DNA from 2 places in the Streptomyces sp. JNUCC 64 genome. Region 2 is predicted to be linked to the other one. Evidence: riboswitches for the same ligand, from Rfam matches in the RefSeq annotation. Region 2 holds a riboswitch; the other holds the start of a gene.

Evidence for each region. Region 2 has a riboswitch for cobalamin ahead of metE (5-methyltetrahydropteroyltriglutamate--homocysteine S-methyltransferase). Riboswitches for the same ligand answer to the same signal wherever they lie in the genome.
Region 1: it holds a riboswitch for cobalamin, as region 2 does, so the genes downstream of both, ACVWNX_RS02885 (GHMP family kinase ATP-binding protein) here and metE (5-methyltetrahydropteroyltriglutamate--homocysteine S-methyltransferase) in region 2, are expected to answer to the same signal.

The regions. Positions count from the first base shown of each region.
Region 1 is NZ_CM137015.1:758,894-763,080, forward strand. It holds gene ACVWNX_RS02875 (immunity 49 family protein) at 1-661, shown strand, start outside; gene ACVWNX_RS02880 (hypothetical protein) at 833-1,363, shown strand; cobalamin riboswitch at 1,608-1,826, shown strand; gene ACVWNX_RS02885 (GHMP family kinase ATP-binding protein) at 2,024-2,908, shown strand; gene ACVWNX_RS02890 (cysteine synthase family protein) at 2,905-3,927, shown strand; gene ACVWNX_RS02895 (ATP-grasp domain-containing protein) at 3,924-4,187, shown strand, end outside.
Region 2 is NZ_CM137015.1:430,527-434,713, forward strand. It holds gene ACVWNX_RS01630 (flavin-containing monooxygenase) at 1-112, opposite strand, end outside; gene ACVWNX_RS01635 (NAD(P)-binding domain-containing protein) at 218-1,618, shown strand; cobalamin riboswitch at 1,883-2,105, shown strand; gene metE (5-methyltetrahydropteroyltriglutamate--homocysteine S-methyltransferase) at 2,273-4,187, shown strand, end outside.

The DNA of each region.
Region 1 (4,187 bases), 330 kb from region 2:
CGAGGGAGCGGGGCCCCGGGTCGGGGCCTACGGACGGGACCGGCGTCCCGACGCGGTCGCGGAACTCGCCGTCCGGCACCTGGTGGTGGACCGGCCCGGCGACGGGACGGGCCCGGGGACGGACGGGGAGCGTCTGCCGCGGCACAGCCGGTGGAGGGCCGACGGCCGCCCGCTGGACGCCGGTGCCTGGCAGCGCGCGATGGCGCACGCGCTGATCGACGGGAACCGCGAGGAGCTGGCCCCGCTGGTCGTCGACGGCGAACGCGCCCTGGAGGGCGATCCGTCGGCGTTCGCGGCCTACCGCCGGGCCCTGCTCGCCTATCTGCGCGCGGACGACCCCGTCCCCGCCGTGGACGAGGCGCTGGCCGTCCAGGAGCGGTCCCGGGACTGGGGGTTCGCGATGCCTCCGATCGTGCTGCTGTCACAGTTGGCGGAGGGGGACGAGGAGAGCTTCAACCTCGCCCTGGCCGACGCCCTGGAACGGCACCGCGACCACTACCGGGTGGCGGACCGGCCGCGGGACCCCGACGCCGCCCTCGACCTCGATGTGCTGGCCCTGGCCTGCCACGCCCGACGGCACCGGGGCTGGGCGATACGGGTGGACTCCCCGTACCTGCCCTCCGCGCGGCCGGCCGCGAGGGCACCGCTGTCGTCCGGCTGACGGTGTCCGGGGACGCGTCCCCCTCGGTGCGCCGTCCCCTCCGGGCGGCGTCCCCCGGGGAGCCGCCCGGTCCGGGTCCTTCCCGGGGCTGAGGGGCCCTCCGCCTCCCGGCGGTCCGGTGCCGACTCCGGGGGGACGCGGCCGGGGTGGCGTACGGGCGAGCCTGGCGGGGTGAACACACACGACACCGCCGGCCCGATGCCGGCCGCCGTCCCCCGCCGCGTCGTCCTCGCCGCCCACGCCGTCCCCCTGGTCGTGCTGCCCTCCGGGCTGTGGCGCGTCGGGGTGCTGCTCGCCCTGCCCGGCTTCGGCACCGCCGAGGCCCGGGCGCAGCACTGGCACACCGACCTCTACATGGTCGTCCTGGCCGTGTTGTCCGAGGGGCTCGCGCTGCTGACCCTGGGGCTGGTGAGGCCCTGGGGCGAGGTGGTGCCGGGCTGGGTCCCGGTGATCGGGGGGTGGCGGCCCCGTCGACGGGCGGTGACCGCCACGGCCCTGACCGGTGCCCTGGCCCTGACCGTCCTCACCGTGGGCTTCGCGGTCTCGCTCGCCGTGAGCGACTTCCCTCCCGGGCACAGCGCGGTCGAGCAGGCGCTGCTCTCCCTCTGCTATCTGCCGCTGCTGGCCTGGGGGCCGCTGCTGGCCGTGGTGGCGCTCGCGTACCACCGGCGCGGGGCCCCGGGACGGACGCGGGGAGCGTGACCGTCCCGACCGGCCCGGGAGGCGGGGGCCCGGGCCGGTCGTCCGTGGGGCGCGGGTGTCCGGGCCGGTCCGTGGGGGCGTTTCGCGACAACTTCGCCTCCGGAGCGCGGAGTCCGGCCGGGGCGCGGTCCCGTGCCGGGGCGCCCCGGCGGGCGTTCCGGGCGCTTCCGAGCCCCTGGGCGGAACGGATCACAACAGGCCATGGCCGTCGGAGGCACCCTGTCGCGGCCGGGAGTAGACGCCCTACGCTGGAAAGCGCAGTCGGTTCGCGTCACCGTTCGCGGGGACGCGTCGCAAGAGGGAACCCGGTGCGAATCCGGGACTGTCCCGCAGCGGTGAGTGGGAACGAAAGCCGTCACGGCACTGGCTCCTTCCGGGGCCGGGAAGCGACGGCCGGTAGGAAGGCGCCCCCGCGGGGCACGTGCCCACGAGTCCGAAGACCTGCCACTGCGCGCGTGCCCCGACGGCACGCGCTGTCCACGGCGGCCCCGAGGGCTGGGTCAGCGGTGCGGGCGGGCCGTCATGTGCGCGCGGCGGGTCCGCTCCCCCTGTCCCCGTCGTCCGGGCCCGGGCGACGAGGAGGAACGCGTTCGTGACCGGTGGCGACAGCAGTCCGTCCGTACGGCCGTCCGCGGTGGCCCCGCCGCGCGGACCGCGCGGGTGACCGCCCCGGGCGGCGGGCGGACCCCCCGGACCTTCGCCGGGGTCTGTCACGGGACGCTCGGCGAGCTGTACCAGGGTCCCCTGGCCCCCTCGCCGGAGCCGGACATCGCCCTGGTGTCGTTCCCCGTGGACCGGCACTCCTGGGTCTACTTCACCCCCGGCGCGCGGGAGACGGGCCCCTCGCCCCTCGGGCCCAAGTCCCGGGCGGCGGTGCGGCTGTTCACCGAGCACTTCGGGGTGGCCCTGCCGCCGGGCCGCTGGAGCACCCACTCGGAACTGCCGGTCGGGGTGGGGATGGCCAGTTCCACCGCCGATGTGGTGGCCACGCTGCGCTGTCTGTTCCGGATCTTCGCGCTGCCCTGGCAACCCCGGCTCGTCACCGGTCTGCTGGCCCGGATAGAGCGGGCCGACAGCGTGTTCCTGGACGAGTTCGCGCTGTACCTCAGTGCCCGTCATCGGGTGGTGCGTCGACTCGGCACCTCCCTCGGGTTCCATACCGCCTACGTCGTCGAGCAGGGCGGTGTGGACACGTCCGCCGTCACTCCCCTGCTGCTGCGGCAGTACCGGCGACGCGGACAGGAGTACGAGCGGTGCCTGAGCGACCTGCTCAAGGGCTTCGCCGTCGGCGACCCGGCCGCGGTGGCCCGGGCGTCGACCACCAGTGCCGCGCTCGCCCAGGAGGTCCTGCCGAAACGGACCTTCGACACCGTCCTCGCCCACCGCGAGGAGTTCGGGGCCGACGGCGTCTTCGTCGCCCACACCGGCTCGCTGGTCGGATACCTGTTCTCCCACCGGATCGGGTTCTCGACCAGGGACGAGCTGTCCGCGTTCTTCCACTCGCTCGGCCACCAGTGCGCCTTCGCCCAAGGAGGATACGGGTGATCCACCCCCACATCGCCGACGCCCTCAAGACCCCCGACCTGGTCCGGCTGGCCCCCGGCACGGTCCTGCTCCGCTTCGAGTCGATGAAGGTCTACTCGGCTCTGGCCGCCGTCCGCCGGTTGCTCGACCGGGGCACGGTCCGCCCGGGACAGACCCTCGTCGACAGTTCCAGCGGCATCTACGCCTACGCCCTGGCGCTCGCCTGCCACCGGTACGGCATGCGCTGCCACATCGTCGCCTCCACCACCGTGGACGAGACCACCCACGCCCAGCTGGAGGTCCTCGGGGCGACCGTGGAACGCGTCAGACCCTCGGAGAACCTCAAACTGGACCAGGAGCTGCGGGTGCGACGGGTCCGGGAGATCCTCGCCGACCGGCCGGACGTCCACTGGATGCGCCAGTACCACGACGACGTCCACTACCTCGGCTACCAGGAGGTCGCCGACCTGGTGACCCGTGAGCTGCCGGGGCGGGAGCTGACCCTCGTCGGCGGGGTCGGTTCCGGCGCCTCGACCGGCGGACTGGTGGAGCGGCTGCGGCTGACCGACCCGTCCGTCCGGCTGGTCGGCGTCCAGCCCTTCGGCAGCGTCACCTTCGGCAGCGAGGACCACCACGACCCGGAGGCCATCATCGCCGGGATCGGCTCCTCCATCGTCTTCGACAACGTCCGCCACCACCTCTACGACGCGGTGCACTGGATGGACTTCACCCACGCCATGGCCGGGACGGTCGCCCTGCTGCGCGACCACGCGGTCTTCGCCGGGCTGTCCACCGGCGCCGCCTACCTCACCGCCCTCCACGAGGCGCGCCGGGACCCCGACCGCGTCCACCTGGTGATCGGCGCGGACACCGGGCACCGCTACGTCTCCCGGGTGTACGCCCGGCACGCCGAGGCCCTGGACCCGGCCGGGCTGAAACCGGTCGAGGTGGGCTCCCCCCAGCAGATGACCATGCCGTGGTCCACGATGGCGTGGAACCGCGCGCCGGGCCCGGCCGACCGGAAGGAGCACGCCGCGTGACCGTGGCCTGCCTGGAATCGCTCACCTTCGGCCTCGGGCACCTGGCGCGCGCCGCCGGACGGCTCGGGGAGCGCCTGGTGCTGCTCACCCGCGACCCGGGGTACTACGCCTACGAACTGGAACGGCTGGAGCCGGGCGCGCTGGACGTGGTGGAGGTCGACACCTTCGACACCGCCGCCGTCACCGCCGCGCTGGAGCGGCTGCCGGAGCTGCGCGGGCTGATCGGCTCCACCGACACCTGGACCCTGGTCGGCGCGGAA
Region 2 (4,187 bases):
CCCGGCCCGACGCCTCCAGGACCACCGCCCCCAGCCCCTCCCCGGCCAGGGCCCGGGCGGACGCCAGCCCGGACTGGCCACCCCCGATCACCACCACGTCAGCGCGCTCCACGACGACCTCGTTTCGATATCTGTCTATGTTGACGCCCATCGAAGCAGTTGCCATGCTGGGAGGGCAAGCCATCGACAAACGTCGAACCAGCAAGGGGTAACCGCCGTGTCCGCGTCCTCCATCACCGTACCGCCCGTCGTCGTGATCGGCGCCGGTCCCATCGGGCTGGCAGCCGCCGCCCACCTCACCGCCCGCGGTGTCGACACGCTCGTCCTGGAAGCGGGACCGGCCGCCGCCGACGCGGTGCGCCAGTGGTCGCACGTACGGCTGTTCTCCCGCTGGAGCGAGGTGATCGACGACGCCGCCGCCGAGCTCCTCGCCTCCACCGGCTGGACCGCTCCCGACCCGGTCGGGTACCCGACCGGCGGGGAGTGGGTCGAGGACTACCTCCAGCCGCTGGCCGACGCCCTCGGGGACCGGGTCCGCTACGGGACCTGGGTCACCGGGGTCTCCCGGGCCGGACGGGACCGGATCGTGGACGCCGACCGCGAGGCCCGGCCCTTCACCGTCCACGTCGAGCACCCGGACGGCCGGGAGGAGCGCCTCACCGCGCGGGCGGTGCTCGACGCCTCCGGCACCTGGTCCACCCCCGCCCCCGCGGGCGGCGACGGACTGCCCGCGCTCGGCGAGAGCGCCGCCGCCGACCGCGTCTCCTACCGCGTCCCCGACCTGACCGACCCGGCCGTCCGCGCCCGGTACGCGGGCGGACGCACCGCCGTCATCGGCACCGGCGCCTCCGCGTTCACCGTGCTGGCCTCCCTCGCGGACCTCGCCCGCGCCACGGACGGCAGAGGGACGAAGGCGGTGTGGATCCTGCGCCGGGGCCTCTCCGGCGCCACCTTCGGCGGCGGCACCGCCGACCAGCTCCCGGCGCGCGGCGCCCTCGGGCTCGCGGCGCAGGCCGCCGTCGCGGACGGCCACGCGGACGCGGTCACCGGCTTCCGCACCGAGGCGATCGAGCGCGACGGCGACGGACGCCTCGTCCTGGTCGCGGAGGACGGACGCCGTCTCGACCCGGTGGACGAGGTCATCGTCCTCACCGGACTCCGCCCCGACCTGTCCTTCCTCTCCGAGATCCGCCTCGGTCTGGACGAACGCCTCCAGGCGCCGACCGCGCTGGCCCCGCTGATCGACCCCAACCAGCACTCCTGCGGCACCGTCTACCCCCACGGCCACCGCGAACTGGCCCACCCGGAGAAGGACTTCCACCTCGTCGGCATGAAGTCCTACGGCCGCGCCCCCACCTTCCTCGCCCTGACCGGCTACGAGCAGGTCCGCTCCGTCGCCGCCGCCCTCGCGGGCGACCCCGCCTCGGCCGACCGGGTCGAACTCACCCTCCCCGAGACCGGCGTCTGCGGCGGCTCCGGCCTCTACGACGCCCCCGGCACCGCCACGGACGGCGACGGAGACTGCTGCGGCGCGCCCGGGCCCCGGCCCGTCACCCTCGCCCCGGCGACAACGGCGGCCGGGAGCCGGGAGACCGGGGCCGGGGGACGGCACTCGTAGTCCCCCCTACGCCCGAACGCGCCGCCGCGCGGGAGCACGGTTCACCGGCCCCGCACCGGGAGGACCCTCCGCGACGGGAGGGCTTCCCGCGACGCGGATGGCACACAGGGCGCACAGAGCACAGGGAACACGCAGGGCACACAGACGTCACGGGGCACCGCGCGGCTCGCGGTGGCCGGAGCGGACACCGCAGGCCGCGCCACGCGATGTGCTCCCCGTCACCCTCCGCCCGCCGGGGATCCCCGCGTCGCGCCGCAGCCCGTAAGGTGATCTCCAGCAGTCGGTTCGCCCCGTCCGCCAGACGGGGTGTCGCAAGAGGGAACCCGGTGGGAATCCGGGACTGCCCCGCAGCGGTGAGTGGGAACGACCGCCGTCATACGCACTGGGTCCGGACGGACCTGGGAAGCGACGGCCAGTAGGGGTCCGCCGGACGAGTCCGGTGGGCGTGCCCGTGAGTCCGAAGACCTGCCGACCGCCCGCGCGCGGACCGTTCCGCGCGCGGACATCCCGGTGACCTCGTGGGCGGGTCGGCGTACACACCAGACGGAACGGCCGTGCCCCCGTGGCGCGGATCGTCGCCGTCCGGTTCGTCATCCCCTTCGCGCTCTCGTCCCGTCACCGGGCTCAGGGATTCATCTCGCGAAGGAGATCTCCGTGACCACGAAGTCCGCAGCCGCGGCAGCACGGGCCACCGTGTACGGCTACCCCCGCCAGGGCCCGCGCCGGGAACTGAAGAAGGCGATCGAGGGGTACTGGAAGGGCCGTGTCACCGCCGACGCCCTCCGGGACACCGCCGTGGAACTCCGGCGGAACACCTGGCGGCAGCTCGCCGGAGCCGGTCTCCACGAAGTGCCGACCGGCGACTTCTCGTACTACGACCACGTCCTGGACACCACCGTCATGGTGGGCGCGATCCCCGAACGGCACCGCGCCGCCGTGGCGGCGGACGCCCTGGACGGCTACTTCGCCATGGCCCGGGGCACCCAGGAGGTCGCTCCGCTGGAGATGACCAAGTGGTTCGACACCAACTACCACTACCTGGTCCCCGAACTCGGGCCGGACACCGAGTTCAGCGCGGACTCCGCCAAGCAGGTCGCCGAGTTGACGGAGGCCCTCGGCCTGGGGCTGACCGCCCGTCCCGTCCTGGTCGGCCCGGTCACCTATCTGCTGCTCGCCAAGCCCGCGCCCGGCGTCCCCGCCGACTTCGAGCCGCTCACCCTCCTCGACCGGCTGCTCCCCGTGTACGCCGAGGTCCTCGCGGACCTGCGCGCCGCCGGGGCCGAGTGGACGCAGCTCGACGAGCCCGCCCTGGTCCAGGACCGCACCCCAGCCGAACTGAACGCCGCCGAGCGGGCCTACCGGGAGCTGGGGGCCCTCACCGACCGGCCCAAGCTGCTCGTCGCCTCCTACTTCGACCGGCTGGGCGAAGCGCTTCCGGTCCTGGCCAAGGCGCCCGTCGAGGGGCTGGCACTGGACTTCACCGAAGCCGCCTCGGCCCAGCTGGAGGCCCTGGCGGCGGTCGGCGGACTGCCCGGCAAGCGGCTGGTCGCCGGGGTCGTCAACGGCCGCAACGTCTGGATCAACGACCTGCGGGCGTCCCTGTCGACGCTCGGCACCCTCCTCGGACTCGCCGACCGCGTCGACGTCGCCGCCTCCTGCTCCCTGCTGCACGTGCCGCTGGACGCGTCCGCCGAGCGGGACGTCGATCCGCAGATCCTGCGCTGGCTGGCCTTCGCGAAGCAGAAGACCGCCGAGGTCGTCACCCTCGCCAAGGGCCTCGCGCAGGGCGCCGACGCCATCACGGCGGAACTCGCCGCCAACCGCGCCGACCTCGCCTCCCGCGCCGCCTCCCCGATCACCCGGGACCCGGCGGTGCGGGCCCGTTCCGGGGCCGTGACCGACGCCGACGCGCGCCGCTCCCTGCCCTATGCCGAACGGGCCGCGGCCCAGCGCGCCCGCCTCGGGCTGCCGCTGCTGCCGACGACCACCATCGGCTCGTTCCCGCAGACCGACGAACTGCGGGTGGCCCGCGCCGATCTGCGCGCCGGACACCTCGACGCGGCCGGGTACGAGGAGCGGATCAAGGCGGAGATCCAGGAGGTCGTCTCCTTCCAGGAGAAGGCCGGGATCGACGTCCTGGTGCACGGCGAGGCCGAACGCAACGACATGGTGCAGTACTTCGCCGAACAGCTCACGGGCTACCTCGCCACCCAGCACGGCTGGGTCCAGTCGTACGGCACCCGGTACGTGCGTCCGCCGGTCCTGGCCGGGGACGTCTCCCGCCCCGAGCCGATGACGGTCCGCTGGACGTCCTACGCCCAGTCGCTGAGCGACCGCCCGGTCAAGGGCATGCTCACCGGGCCGGTCACCATGCTCGCCTGGTCCTTCGTCCGCGACGACCAGCCGCTCGGCGAGACCGCCCGCCAGGTCGCCCTCGCGCTGCGCGACGAGGTCGGCGACCTGGAGGCGGCCGGGACCTCGGTGATCCAGGTGGACGAGCCCGCGCTGCGCGAGACGCTGCCGCTACGGGCCGCCGACCACACCGGCTACCTGGCCTGGGCCACCGAGG